3 regions of the Salinivibrio sp. MA607 genome follow, and region 2 is predicted to be linked to each of the others. Evidence: riboswitches for the same ligand, from Rfam matches in the RefSeq annotation. Region 2 holds a riboswitch; each other region holds the start of a gene.
What was found. A riboswitch is a leader RNA that binds a small molecule or an ion and turns the genes downstream of it on or off. The one in region 2 is predicted to bind thiamine pyrophosphate.
Positions count from the first base shown of each region.

Region 1: linked by a shared signal. The riboswitch ahead of thiB (thiamine ABC transporter substrate binding subunit) and the one ahead of thiD (bifunctional hydroxymethylpyrimidine kinase/phosphomethylpyrimidine kinase) in region 2 are both predicted to bind thiamine pyrophosphate.
Region 3: linked by a shared signal. The riboswitch ahead of thiC (phosphomethylpyrimidine synthase ThiC) and the one ahead of thiD (bifunctional hydroxymethylpyrimidine kinase/phosphomethylpyrimidine kinase) in region 2 are both predicted to bind thiamine pyrophosphate.

Region 1 covers NZ_MUFJ01000003.1:115,119-118,351, reverse strand. Annotated here, with positions in the region: gene BZG81_RS02605 (DUF547 domain-containing protein) at 145-936, shown strand; TPP riboswitch at 975-1,076, shown strand; gene thiB (thiamine ABC transporter substrate binding subunit) at 1,129-2,115, shown strand; gene thiP (thiamine/thiamine pyrophosphate ABC transporter permease) at 2,121-3,233, shown strand, end outside.
Region 2 covers NZ_MUFJ01000024.1:9,405-12,637, forward strand. Annotated here, with positions in the region: gene BZG81_RS11565 (ion channel) at 1-859, shown strand, start outside; gene thiD (bifunctional hydroxymethylpyrimidine kinase/phosphomethylpyrimidine kinase) at 883-1,752, opposite strand; TPP riboswitch at 1,815-1,915, opposite strand; gene BZG81_RS11575 (putative bifunctional diguanylate cyclase/phosphodiesterase) at 1,970-3,233, opposite strand, start outside.
Region 3 covers NZ_MUFJ01000001.1:3,711-6,943, reverse strand. Annotated here, with positions in the region: gene thiC (phosphomethylpyrimidine synthase ThiC) at 1-1,963, opposite strand, end outside; TPP riboswitch at 2,058-2,157, opposite strand; gene crcB (fluoride efflux transporter CrcB) at 2,213-2,593, opposite strand; tRNA gene BZG81_RS00035 (tRNA-Trp) at 2,739-2,815, opposite strand; tRNA gene BZG81_RS00030 (tRNA-Asp) at 2,961-3,037, opposite strand; rRNA gene rrf (5S ribosomal RNA) at 3,097-3,212, opposite strand.

The DNA.
Region 1 (3,233 bases), on a different contig from region 2:
TACCATCCACTCATCTCTCGCCAATAAGTGCTGATTATTCCGCATTTATTGGCGTTCCTTCCCATTTTTCTATCCTCAATGAAACCAACCGCTGACTCGCTTGGTCTAGTCTCAAAGAAGGTTTGATCGCATTAAGGACTGACAATGCAAAAACATTTGATACTTCTGTTCGGGCTAGTGTTTCCGCTCATCAGTCAAGCCGCGCCCAAAGCGGACTACTGGGCAATGTGGGATGCACATAATCCTGACAGCCAAGCCACCTTCACGCATCACAGTTGGCAAGTATTACTCGATAAGTATTTACAGCCTCAGGGGCAGCACACCTTATTTAACTACGCAGCCGTCACCGAGGCCGATAAAGCGACCCTCGATCATTACATTCGCATGCTTACCAAGCGCGATCCGCGCACCCTGAGCAAAGACGAACAATATGCTTACTGGGTCAACCTTTACAATGCGGTCACGGTGACGCTGATTTTGGACGCCTATCCAGTCGGTTCTATCACCAAACTCGGTGGACTCTTTAGCTTTGGTCCGTGGGATGATGACGTAGTGACGGTGGCGGGCGAAGCCCTCACGCTCAATGATATCGAACACCGTATTTTGCGTCCGCTATGGCAAGATCCGCGTACCCACTATGCGGTCAATTGTGCCAGCCTTGGCTGTCCTAACCTGCAACCGCAAGCCTTTCAAGCCGACACCTTGGATGCGCAATTAGAACAAGCTGCCTACACCTTTATTAATAGTGATAAAGGCGTGAGTCAGCAGGGTAATCAGTGGCAGCTTTCTTCTATCTATGAGTGGTTTGAGACTGACTTTGGCGGCAGTGAACAAGGGGTGATCACCCATATCAATCAATATAGAGACATCAAGCTTCCCAAGGATGCACGCTTGGATTATGACTACGACTGGACGCTTAACCAACTCGCGGACTAAAAGGCTTGGTGAACACTAAGCCAATCAGTACAATAGCACCGTACTCATTGGGGAGCCTCATGGCTGAGATTGCGCGCGGCGCTAAACCCATCGAACCTGATCCAGCTAACACTGGCGTAGGGATTGAGACTTGATGTTGCCATCAACTTGCCTCAACACCCACGCCCAACTTAGGAGCGTGCTGTGAAAGTTATGATCTCTGTTCTCACTCTGGTTTCTTTATCGCTGTTATCACTCAGCGCCCGTGCCGCCGACCCTCTAACGGTCTATACCTATGATTCTTTTATCGCCGATTGGGGCGCAGGGCCAAAAATCAAAGCCGAATTTGAAAAACGCTGTGACTGCCAATTAGAGTTTGTGTCTCTTAGTGACGGTGCTGCTCTGCTTAATCGCTTACGTATCGAAGGCAATACTACCAAGGCTGATATTGTACTCGGTATGGATACTAACTTGATGAAAGAAGCTGAGCGTAGCGGCATTGTCGCCGAGCACGCGGTGAATACGGAGCGCCTACAGGTACCCGGCGGTTGGGATAATCCCTACTTTATCCCCTACGATTACGGCTACTTTGCCTTTGTGTATGACACCACGCGTTTGCTCGACCCGCCCAAAAGCTTGAAGGCTTTGATTGAGGAGCGTGACGATATCAGTGTGATTTACCAAGATCCACGTGTGTCAACAGTTGGCCAAGGCTTGATGCTGTGGATCCAAAAAGTATACGGCGATCAAAGCCAGCAGGCATGGCGCGACCTTGCCGACAACACTATTACCGTGACCAAAGGCTGGACCGAAGCGTACAACATGTTCCTCAACAAAGAGGCAGATATGGTGCTTTCATACACCTCTTCGCCCGCCTATCACCTGGTCGCTGACGATGATGACCGCTTTGCCGCCGCCATGTTTGAAGAAGGCCATTATATGCAAATTGAAGTGGCGGCGAAGTCTGCTTATACCGACCAACCAGAACGCGCCGATGCGTTTCTACAATTTATGCTCAGTGACACAGCACAGTCTGTGATCCCAACCACGCAGTGGATGTACCCGGTCACCGATGTTAGCTTGCCTGACGCCTTCTATACGCTGAACAAACCAGAAGAGAGCCTGTTGTACCAGCCCGATGAAGTGATGGGTAACCGTCAGCAATGGGTGCGCGATTGGCAAACCGCTTTGGTTGAATAACGTCGATGCTCAACCCTTCTCGAACCTGGCCGGGCAGTCTCGCGGCCAGCTTGGTCGTGTTATTAATTGGCAGCGCACTCTGGGCGCTGTTCTTACACAGTCAAGACTTGAAGCTGTCCGCCCTGTGGCAAGATGCCTATCTGCGCCATGTCACGCTGTTTAGCTTTAAGCAGGCTACCTTATCTGTGGTGCTCAGCGTTGGGCTCGCCATTCCTGTGGCCCATGCGCTGGCTCGGCGACAATTTCCAGGGAAAGCTTGGCTACTCAAACTGTTTGCCATGACCCTGGTGCTGCCGGTATTGGTGGGCGTGTTTGGATTGGTTGCCATCTACGGCCGTAGCGGTTGGATTGCACAAGCCTTCGCGTACTTTGATGCTGCGATGCCATTTTCTCTCTATGGCTTAAGCGGCATTTTGCTTGCGCATGTTTTCTTTAACCTGCCTTTTTCGGCCCAATTGATGGTGCAGGCCTTGGAAGGGATCCCGGCGGATCAAAGGCGCCTGGCAACCCAGCTTGGTCTAAGAGGCTGGCAACGTTTTCGCCACCTTGAATGGCCTTATCTGCGGCAAAGTCTACCCCATGTCGTCGGACTGGTATTCATGTTGTGTTTCACCAGCTTCGCCACCGTGATGGCATTAGGCGGTGGCCCCAAAGCGACCACCATTGAATTGGCTATCTATCAAGCCATTCATTTTGATTTTGACTTACAAACCGGTGCCGCTCTGGCGCTGTGGCAAATGCTCTTGTGCGGCACCTTTGCTTTTATTGTGCAAACACTGACTCGGCCGATTGCCAACACCCCCAGCGAAGTGCAACCGCTTCCATCGGCACTCGATAGTCGCACGGCGAAGTGTTGGGACAGTCTCTGGATTGCGCTGACTTTATTGTTGGTTCTACCACCTCTCGGGGTTGTGATCGCGCGTGGCCTTAACCCTAGCGCGTTAATTGTGCTGAGCGACACGGCATTATGGCAAGCCACCATGCATTCACTGCTTATCGCTACCGGAGCAATCGTCTTGGCCTTCGTGTTGGCCACCTCTGTCATCTTAGCCAGTCGTCATTGGCGCTTGAACGGGCGTAAGAAACAAGCGAATGGCATTGAAACGTTAGGGGCGATG
Region 2 (3,233 bases):
CTTGATTGTGACGGCCTCGACCGTTGGCTACGGCGATTATTCCCCCGTTACTGAGTGGGGGCAATGGATCACGGCTTTTTGGATTATTCCCGGCGGCTTAGGGTTGTTTGCGGTGGTGATTGGGCATATCACCGGATCACTGGTGGATTATTGGCGACGCGGGTTACAAGGAAAACGGAGTATTAGTGTGAAAAATCATCTTCTTATCTTAGGCTGGAACGGACAACGTACGATACAGCTTATTCGTTTATTGCAAAGCGGAGTGCACGGTGAGCGCCCGATTGTGCTTTGTGCGCGCGCAGAAATCGAAAACCCACTGCCTGGTGAAGTGGAATTTGTGCGCGTGGCAAGTTTTACCGATGCTGAAGGCATTGCCCGCGCCAAGGTCGAGCATGCCTCGAGTATTATTATTGATAACCCAGAAGATGATATTACTTTGTCAGCGGCTCTGTTCTGCGCACATAAAAATCCGTCAGCGCATTTATTGGCGTATTTTCAAGATGATGCGATAAGCCAAATCCTCAAACAGCACTACCCGCATGCGGAATGTGTGCCGTCGGTGTCGGTCGAAATGCTAGCAAAAGCGGCGGTGGATCCCGGTTCAAGTCAGTTGCATCATGAGCTTTTGAGCACGTCACAAGGGATGACGCAATACTGTGCCCGTTATCCGAGTAACGCAACAGAAATCGATACCGGCGATCTCTTTGGTCAGCTCAAGCAAGAATATGACGCCACCTTAATTGGGATCGACCAAGGCCAAGGTATTGTTTTGAACCCGCCAGTGGGGACAAAAGTATTGCCGGGCGACCGTCTTTTTTATATCGCCGCCCAGCGCTTGCCACATTGGTCCGCCGCGTAAGCACGCTATCTAATCAAAGTGCATTATTTAACGAGAGCGTGCGATTCAACCAACGCATGCTTGGATAAATAAACACTTTCATCAGCGGGGTAGGCGAAAAAATGATGTACCGGCCCTGCCCCTCTTCCAACGATTAACTGTTGGCTATGCGCTAAGGCGTCAGTGAGATAACGCTTAGCCGCTCGCCCGGCGTCAATGGGTGTCAGTCCCTGCGCATAAAACGAGGCAATCGCCGCCGACAGTGAACAGCCTGTGCCATGGGTGTTAGGCGTTTCAATGCGGCGCGCACTCAGGGTTTGACACGTATCTCGGCTAATCCACACATCCAGACTCTCTGGCGCATGATGCAAGTGCCCACCTTTTAGCATCACATACGGACATCCGAGCTTGCGCAGTGCCGGCACTAAGGCGTACATCTCTTCGGTGGTTGTCGGAACAGGACACCCGGTTAAACGCGCGGCCTCTGGCAAGTTGGGGGTTAAAATGGTCGCGCGCGGGATCAATGTATTGATCAGTGCATCCATGGCGTCATCATCTAATAACGGATCGCCGCTGGTGGCGATCATGACCGGATCGAGCACGACTGGTAAGTGCGGGGAACGCGCGAGCACAGCGGCTACTTCGCGAATAATCGCTTGGTTGGCGAGCATGCCGATTTTCACGGCACGTACCGGCATGTCGTATAACACAGCATTCAGTTGCGCGCGAACAAACGCTGGGTCGACCGGCGAGACGGCCTCAACGCCACAGGTATTTTGTGCAGTTAAGGCGGTGATCGCCGAGCAGGCATAGCCGCCCGTGGCTGAAATCGCTTTAATATCGGCTTGAATACCAGCTCCCCCACCGCTGTCTGAGCCGGCGATGGTGAGAATAACAGGTGGTGATTGGTTCATATTGGCCCCTTAATCATGAGGGGCGGAAGGAGACAAAACCACGCACGATGGCGCGACCTTGTGTGCTGAGCACGTCAGTTCCCTCCGCCAGTGCTAACTGGATCAGGTTCTACGGGTCCTGCTTTCGCAGTCTCAGCAATTGCTTGCTCCCCGACTAACACGGTCAGAATATAAACCTTAGTGATAAAGCGCAAGTATGATGGCGCTAATTGCGCGTTTAGGCCATCTCATTATTATTGCTGGTTGCATTGCTATTGATCGTCGCATTGCTATTGATCGTCGCGTTGCCTTGATTGGCGGTTTTAAGCAGTTGTTCAAATCCTTCTTGGATTAGCGGCCGTGCGTATAAAAAGCCCTGCACTTGGTCGCAGCCAATGGTTTGTAGCACATACTGCTGGTCCTCTTTTTCAACACCCTCGGCGACCACACCATGACCAAAGCCATGGGCCAAATCAATCACGCTACCCACCAAGTGCTTATCACTGGCGTTGGTAGCCAAGTCTTGGATAAAGCTGCGATCAAGTTTGACCCAATCGACCGGTAACTGTTTAAGGTAACTGAGCGAGCTGTAGCCGGTGCCAAAGTCATCGAGGGCGATATGCATGCCTGCATCTCGCAATTGTTGTAGCTCTTTCAGTGCCACCGACATGTGCTGGATCAGTGCTGATTCTGTCACCTCTAATTGAATCAGATGCAAAGGGACATCAACTGCCTGGCACCGAGCTAAGACGCTGTCAGCAAAGCCGGGGCGAAACTGCTGGGCAGAAACATTGACTGACAGGTGAAAGCTATCGTTGATCAGTTTATTTTTTCGCCAACATTCAACCGCGGCTAAGGCCATCACCAGTACGTGGTCGCCCAGTTGGATCATGTCTGCGCTGCGTTCGGCGATGGGGATAAATTCCGCCGGACTGATGGCCCCAAGGGTCGGATGCTGCCAACGCAACAGCGCTTCCGCGCCTATCATCAAACCGCCGTCTAATCGCCATTTGGGTTGATACACCAGTGATAATTGTCCGCTTTGCAGTGCTGGCCCTAATTCGGTGCGAATCAAATGCGCGCGCTGAGCTTGGCTGTCAAGCTCAGGCTGATATTCGCCGATAAGTTGGTCATCCGTCGGAATCGCTAAAATGGCTTGACGAAACAGTTGCGCCACATCTTGTGTCTCAAGCTCCGTGCGGCTGATACCAATGTGGCAACGTAAAAACATTAAACGCCCATCGAGCGTGTGATGTCCGCTGATCAACCGATTGATGCGCGCGGCTTTTTCTACGGCATGGTTATCGTGTTCTTCAATCAGCATCACCAGTCGTGTGCTATCCCAAACGCCAATGCGATGTGGGCGCGCCACTGTACTATTGGCTAGCAGATTAGCCACTTGTTTGTATAGTGCCTCTGTCATTAAATGACCTTGGTGTTTGGTCACCGCTTCCATGCCATCTAAGGCAATCATCATCACAGTCACCGGCCCTTTGCTCAGC
Region 3 (3,233 bases), on a different contig from region 2:
TGTCGCTGTCTTCCACCTCAGTACCGTGTTGTGGCTGAAGATGGGATTTTTGCAGGTAGAGCTCACTGCCCTTTTCTCGGAATTCTTGCGATTTTTGCTGCATGCCTGCTAACGGGTCTTCCAGCATAGCGACATCAATCGCTTGACCCGCGGCGGCATAGCCGTTTTCTTTGGCGTAGTCCCGGACTTCCTGGCTGATTTTCATGGAGCAGAACTTCGGTCCACACATCGAGCAAAAATGTGCGACCTTGCCCGACTCTTGAGGCAGTGTTTCATCGTGATAGGCGCGTGCCGTGAACGGATCAAGGGATAGATTGAACTGGTCTTCCCAGCGGAATTCAAAGCGCGCTTTAGAAATGGCGTTATCACGCACCTGCGCCCCCGGGTGTCCTTTAGCTAAGTCCGCAGCATGCGCGCAAAGCTTGTAGGTGATAAGCCCAATTTTAACATCCTCCTTATTGGGCAGACCCAGATGTTCTTTGGGCGTGACATAACAGAGCATCGCACACCCAAACCAGCCAATCATCGCCGCACCAATGCCGGAGGTAATATGATCGTAACCGGGAGCAATGTCGGTGGTTAGCGGGCCGAGAGTATAGAAAGGCGCTTCATGGCAATGGGTGAGCTGCTCGTCCATGTTCTCTTTGATCATATGCATGGGCACGTGGCCAGGGCCTTCAATCATCACCTGCACATCGTATTCCCATGCCACCTTGGTGAGCTCGCCCAGGGTACGTAGCTCACTGAATTGCGCTTCGTCGTTCGCGTCTGCCACTGAGCCGGGACGCAGCCCATCGCCCAACGACAAAGACACGTCGTAAGCGGCACAGATTTCGCAGATTTCGCGAAAATGGGTATACAGGAAACTTTCTTGATGATGCGCCAAGCACCATTTGGCGATAATCGATCCACCGCGCGAGACAATCCCAGTCACGCGATTGGCGGTCATGGGCACATAGTGCAAACGCACCCCAGCGTGAATGGTAAAGTAGTCGACCCCTTGCTCGGCTTGCTCTATCAAGGTATCGCGCATGACTTCCCAGGTCAGGTCTTCGGCAATGCCGTTCACTTTCTCAAGCGCCTGATACATAGGCACAGTGCCAATCGGGACTGGGCTATTACGTAAAATCCACTCGCGGGTTTCGTGAATATTGCGGCCCGTCGATAAATCCATCACCGTATCCGCACCCCAACGAGTCGACCATACCAATTTTTCAGTTTCTTCCTCTATTGAGGAGCTCACCGCTGAGTTACCAATATTGGCATTCACTTTCACCAGGAAGTTACGCCCGATGATCATCGGCTCCGCTTCTGGGTGATTAATGTTAGCCGGAATAATCGCCCGCCCTTCGGCGAGCTCTTGGCGCACAAATTCGGGGGTGATTTGTGATGGCAAATCCGCACCAAAGCTTTCCCCGGGATGCTGGCGGTTCAGCTGCTCTTCACGATACTGCTGACGCCCCATATTTTCGCGAATGGCGATAAATTCCATTTCTGGGGTAATGATGCCTTGGCGTGCGTAATGCAGTTGAGTCACACACTGATTAGGTTTCGCGCGGCGGATAGATGGTAAGGCACTAAAGCGAAGTTCATCCAAGGTTTCATCACTGAGGCGGGTTTGGGCATAGTCAGAGCTCACCGCATCAAGAAACTCCGTATCGGCACGTTCATCGATCCAGGCTTTTCGCACTGGCGCTAAGCCTTGGTAAATATCGATAGTACTCTGTGGGTCGGTATAAGGCCCTGATGTGTCATAAACCCGAATGGACTCATTGTCTTCATACTGAGGCTTTTCTTTGCTGCCGCCCACAAAGGTGGGGGAAAGATGGATCTCGCGCATCCCGACGCGAATGTCAGGTCGCGAGCCCTCGACATAGACTTTTTCCGAGTTGGGGTAGGTTTGCGCAGAAAGGGAATCGATAAAGGATTTGGCCTCAAGGCGGGCCTGTTTACGGGTCGACATAGCATTACTCCGGTGTTCATTATGGGAATTAATGCTTGCCGGAAAACGCTGAATTTGAGATGTGAGCAAACTGGCAGACGGGTTGCGTCTGTGATCTGAAGCATCTCTTGTTCCCTTCGCTGGTCTTAACCAGATCAGGTTCAACGGATCCCACTTTATGTGGTCTCAGCCAATTGGCACTCCGACAAGTTCAATGCCAGTATAAGAAATCACCGCCGCAACAACAAGCGACGTACGCGATGTTTTCTATTACCCGGTAATACGTCCCAACAGCCAAGCCCCCATCGCTGCCGCTCCGAGGCATAAGGCGAGATTCAAACCAACATTTAGCAAGGCTTTCACCGTTTCTCCATGTTGGAACAGCATCAAGGTATCGACAGAGAACGTCGAGAAGGTGGTAAAAGCCCCTAAAAAGCCAATCGCAATCAGTTGACGCCAAGGGACCGGGGCAATTAGCTCTTGGCTCATCGCCGCTAAAAAGACGCCCATTGCTAATGAGCCCAGCACATTAACCATTAGGGTGCCGTACGGGAATCCTCGACCAAACACCGCGACGCTCCACTCTGAAACTAAAAAACGCGAGGACGCCCCTAATGCGCCACCAAGCCCTACCCACAATATGCTTACCACTGGGTGCTCCTTTCGATTGGTAAAAACTCATCATACCGCGACATGTGAACAAGAAACAGGAGGAAGAAAAAGGGAAGAAAGGCGTGGTTACTACTACAGACAGTAGACATAAAAAAAGCACCGACAATGTCGATGCTTTAATATTTGGCAGGGGTAGAGGGATTCGAACCCCCAACACGCGGATTTGGAATCCGCTGCTCTGCCAGTTGGAGCTATACCCCTGTAGATAGTTGCCTATTGTAGCGATCTCGCGACAAATTACCACCATCAATTACTAGTCAAACGTTTAATCGCTTATTTATAAAGCGATCTGTCTGGTCGTCCAATAACAAAAAACCCCAGCTTTTCAGCTAGGGTTTCTAAGTAGTGGCGGAGTGGACGGGACTCGAACCCGCGACCCCCGGCGTGACAGGCCGGTATTCTAACCAACTGAACTACCACTCCGCACCAATTCTGTATGACTAAAGGCTTATATCTCTTTGCTTTAATCAATTGTAATAAAAGCCTGGCGATGTCCTACTCTCACATGGGGAGACCCCACACTACCATCGGCGCTGCTTCGTTTCACTACTGAGTTCGGCATGGAGTCAGGTGGGTCCAAAGCGCTATGGTCGCCAAGCAAAATTTGGTGTGTCTTCAC